DNA from 2 places in the Leclercia sp. W6 genome. Region 2 is predicted to be linked to the other one. Evidence: predicted binding sites of a transcription regulator. Region 2 holds the regulator's gene; the other holds the start of a gene.
What was found. The regulator PhoB, encoded in region 2, activates phosphate uptake and scavenging genes when phosphate is short. The targets are predictions, from matches to a motif close to CTGTCATAAAACTGNCNNAT.
Positions count from the first base shown of each region.

Region 1: kdgR (DNA-binding transcriptional regulator KdgR) is a predicted target of PhoB. The motif match lies at 1,460-1,479, and genes of this name have one in related genera.

Region 1 covers NZ_CP031104.1:796,477-798,883, reverse strand. Annotated here, with positions in the region: gene mgrB (PhoP/PhoQ regulator MgrB) at 1-123, opposite strand, end outside; gene DVA43_RS03955 (YobH family protein) at 282-521, shown strand; gene kdgR (DNA-binding transcriptional regulator KdgR) at 577-1,368, opposite strand; gene DVA43_RS03945 (MFS transporter) at 1,547-2,407, shown strand, end outside.
Region 2 covers NZ_CP031104.1:2,627,343-2,629,749, forward strand. Annotated here, with positions in the region: gene phoR (phosphate regulon sensor histidine kinase PhoR) at 1-1,025, opposite strand, end outside; gene phoB (phosphate response regulator transcription factor PhoB) at 1,047-1,736, opposite strand; gene sbcD (exonuclease subunit SbcD) at 1,931-2,407, shown strand, end outside.

The DNA.
Region 1 (2,407 bases), 1.8 Mb from region 2:
AATAGAACAAATACCGCTAAAGAACTGTACATCCTGGTCGCACATCACATTGATGGTCTGCGTCCAAAGCAAAACACAGGCCACTAACACTAAGACCAGAATAACCCAGCGTATTTTCTTCACTCCACTCTCCGTACCGTAACTGCCTGATGCCAGGTTATCATGCGCAACTTAAACCATGCCTAACTGTAACGCGAAGGCGATGCTTTCGGAATCATAGACTTGTTAAAGTAAGTGTATCGATTACGCTAAGCGGCAGTTATTCAAAAAATGAGGTAATGATGCGCTTTTTTATTCGCACATTGATTGTTATAGCACTGGTCTGGACAGGTATACTTCTCGCGGGTTACGGCGTCTTGATCGGCAGTAAAGAGAATGCAGGCGGGCTCGGGATCCAGTGCAAGTATCTCACCGCCCGCGGCGTCAGCACGGCGCAGTATATTCATTCAGACAGCGGTATTATCGGACTCTCCCGCTGCCCGCTCCTGCGAAAGAGCGAGACAGTGATCGATAACGGCTGATCCAATGCATAAAAAAACGCCGCCATCTGGCCGCGTTTTTTTATGGCGTTTTCAATCAGAACGGATAGTCGTTGTAACCCATCTGTTCAGAAATCTTACGCGCCGCTGTGTGCAGCATTTCAACGTACTCGTGCAGATGCTCTTCAGAGAAACGCAGCGTCGGGAAGGAGATACTCAGGCCGGCAATAACGACACCGAAACGGTCGAATACCGGAACGCCGATGCAGCGCAGACCCTCTTCCTGCTCCTGGTTATCTTCGCCATAACCCTGCTCACGAACTTTATCCAGCACCTGCAACAGCTCTTCAGTGGTGGTAATGGTACGCTCAGTGCTGCGTTTGTACTCCACGTTCTCAAGAATCTGCTTCACTTCATCGCGGTCGCGCCATGCCAGCAGAACTTTACCGATAGCGGTACTGTAGAGCGGGTTACGGCGGCCAATGCGTGAGTACATACGCAGGTTATACATGGAGTCAATTTTATGGATATAGACGATACTGTCTTCATCCAGCGCCCCCAGGTGCACCGTCTCTTTCGTCAGACGGGAGAGTTCGCGCATCTGAATATCCGCGCTACGGATCAGATCGACGTTCTGCAGCGCACGCGCGCCCAGTTCAAATAACTTCAGGGTCAGGGAGTATTTTTCAGACTCGCCTTCCTGTGCAACATAACCCAGTGATTTCATGGTCTGTAAAAAGCGATAAACGGTGCTTTTTGACATCATCACACGCTGGGACAGCTCAGTAATACCGATTTCGCGCTCTTCACCTAGCGCCTGCAGGATGCCGAACACCTTTAACACGGATGAAACAGAATCTGGCTGTTTATCCAAATCCGCGATTGCCATTAATCACCTCAACGCAAGTGTTTTATAAAATTCAGAACCGGTTTTTATTATAAATTCGCTCATGCATTGCTGCAATCAATCCTGCTTTACCTGGTTACAAATCTGCGACATACAGCCGAAATAACAGTGATAATATCGTTACCCTGTTAATAATAACCTCCACTGCTAATTAATTTTCATGACTACACCCCTTAAAGATGGCCTGCCGCTGCCGCAACGCTATGGCGCTATCGCCACCATTATCATCGGTATTTCAATGGCTGTACTGGATGGCGCTATCGCCAACGTCGCCCTGCCAACCATTGCCAGCGACCTGAATGCCTCCCCGGCCAGCTCAATCTGGATCGTTAACGCCTACCAGATAGCCATTGTTATCTCGCTGCTCTCGTTCTCGTTTCTCGGAGATATGTTTGGCTACCGCCGGGTTTATCAGTGCGGACTGGCGGTATTTACGCTAACATCCCTCTTCTGCGCCCTTTCAGATACGCTGCATATGCTGACGCTGGCGCGTATCATGCAGGGGTTCGGCGGGGCGGCGCTGATGAGTGTGAATACCGCCTTGATTCGCCTTATCTATCCTCAGCGACATCTGGGCCGGGGCATGGGGATCAACTCCTTTATTGTTGCCGTGTCGTCTGCGGCGGGCCCGACGATTGCCGCAGCGATCCTCTCGGTCGCGTCCTGGCAGTGGCTATTTTTAATCAACGTACCACTTGGGATCGTGGCGTTACTGTTCGCCCTGCGCTATTTACCCGCCAACGGACCGAAAAGCAGTATGCCAAAATTCGATCTCCCGAGCGCGGTCATGAACGCCCTCACCTTTGGCCTGCTGATCACCGCCCTGAGCGGCTTCGCCCAGGGACAGTCGCTGACGCTGATTGCGGGCGAGGTCGTGGCGCTGCTGGTGGTAGGCTTCTTCTTCGTGCGGCGTCAGCTGGCACTGCCAGTGCCGTTACTGCCGGTAGATCTGCTGCGTATTCCGCTCTTCTCCCTCTCCATCTGCACCTCCATCTGCTCCTTCTGCGCGCAGATGCTGGCG
Region 2 (2,407 bases):
CGCACGGTGATGTGGGTGCCTGGCGGGGTATGATTCACCGCGTTATAGACCAGATTAGAGATGGCGCTGCGCAGCTCGTCGGTACTGCCGCGTACTTGCAGGTTGTTATCCACCTCAAAGGTGAGCTGATGCTGCTGCTGGCTTAAGGTCTGCGCTTCGCGCTCCAGCATTCGCAGCATCATCGGCACGTCGATGGTTTCATTCAGCGCCAGGGTTGGTGCCGCCTCAATGCGGGAGAGGGTCAGCAGCTGCTTCACCAGCCCTTCCATGCGCTGCGTCTGCTCACGCATGGTGTGCAGCGCTTTTTCCCGCGGCGCGCCTTCCAGCGTCTGCTCCTGCATCATCTCCAGATAGCCCTGCAATACCGTCAGCGGGGTGCGCAGCTCGTGGCTGACGTTGGCGAAGAAATTGCGCCGCGCCCCTTCAAGCTGGTGCATTTGCGTCACATCCCGCGCCACCATCAGCCACTGCTGGTCGCTGTAGGGCATCACGCGGATCTCCAGATGGCGACCGTTGTTCATGACCAGATTGTGCGGGCGGGTAAAATCGCGTTTTTTCAGATACTGGGCGAACTCCGGATAACGCAGGAGGTTGAGGATATTCTGCCCGTTATCATCCGGCCAGCGCAGGCCCAGCAACTGCTGCGCCAGTCCGTTACACCAGAACATCGCCCCCTCTTCGGTGGTCAATACCACCGCATCCGGCAGCGATTCGGCGCCGCTGCGAAAGCGTTTGATCAGGCTGCCCAGCTCGCGTCGGCGTTTTTTATTACGCATCTGCATCTGGTGCAGGCCATACAGGAGGGGTTCCCAGCTGCCGCTTCCTGGCGGCGGGGTCATACTTCTGTCAACCCATAGCCACCATGAGAGGCGGAGCAAATTCCAGAAATGCCAGATGAGCAGTCCGGTGACTGCCGCCAGTAAAAACCAGGGTAAATAACCGATTACGGCCCCGAGGATCAGGGCCGGAATACAGCAGAGTATCAGTTCAAAACAGAGCCTTTTCCATGACAGCCGTTCCAGCACGCGTCACACTCCTGTCATTGTTCAGAAACGGGTTGAGAAACGATAACCCGTGCCGCGGACGGTTTGCACCATGCGATCGTGACCGCTGGTTTCAAGTGCCTTGCGCAAACGGCGGATATGAACATCAACCGTGCGATCTTCAACATAGACGTTAGTGCCCCAGACATTGTTGAGCAACTGCTCGCGGCTATAGACGCGTTCCGGGTGGGTCATGAAAAAGTGCAACAGTTTGAATTCCGTTGGTCCCATATCGAGGGGATTTTCACCGGTCATTACGCGGTGCGAGGTAGGGTCCAGACTCAGCCCCTGCATCTCAATCACCTCTTCCACCGCCATCGGTGAAATACGGCGCATCACGGCTTTAATGCGCGCCACCAGCTCTTTCGGGGAAAACGGTTTGGTAATGTAGTCATCCGCGCCGGTCTCCAGACCGCGAACGCGATCTTCCTCTTCGCCGCGGGCCGTTAACATCATCACCGGAATATCGCGGGTTAACGCTTCACGTTTAATATGTTTGATGAATTGCAGACCAGAGCCACCAGGCAGCATCCAGTCGAGCAGGATCAGATCGGGCCAGGGTTCGTTGAGCTGGTTCACCGCGCTGTCGTAATCTTCGGCCTCTATCGGTTGAAAGCCATTTTGTTCGAGCACGAAACAGACCATTTCGCGAATGGGTGCTTCATCTTCTACGACCAGAATACGTCTCGCCATACTTAGCCCTGTCTTATTAAGGTTACATGTTTGTAATACGGCGTCATTATGCGTCAGATTTATGACAGATTTATGAAAAACGCGCCCGCTCATAAAGGCAAGCCGTTGTTTTATGGCAGCCCCGATTGTAGCGGTTATCTTCCTCCCCCTGAAAGTTTATAATCCCGCTAACCATTTTTTGCCACGGATCTGTTATGCGCATACTTCACACCTCGGACTGGCATCTGGGACAAAATTTTTACAGCAAAAGCCGCGCCGCCGAACATGAAGCATTTCTCAACTGGCTGCTTGAGATGGCGCAATCGCATGACGTGGATGCCATCCTCGTGGCCGGGGATATTTTCGATACCGGCTCGCCGCCCAGCTACGCGCGCGAGCTCTATAACCGTTTCGTAGTCAATCTGCAAAAAACCGGCTGCCATCTGGTGATTGTGGCCGGCAACCATGATTCCGTCGCCACGCTGAATGAGTCCCGCGAGATCCTGGCGTTTCTCAACACCACCGTGGTCGCCAGCGCCGGACATGGGCCGCAAATTCTGACCCGACGCGACGGCACCCCCGGCGCGGTACTCTGCCCGATCCCGTTTTTACGCCCCCGGGACGTGGTGCGAAGCCAGGCAGGCCTCTCCGGGCTTGAGAAACAGCAGCAGCTGTTGCAGGCCATTACCCAC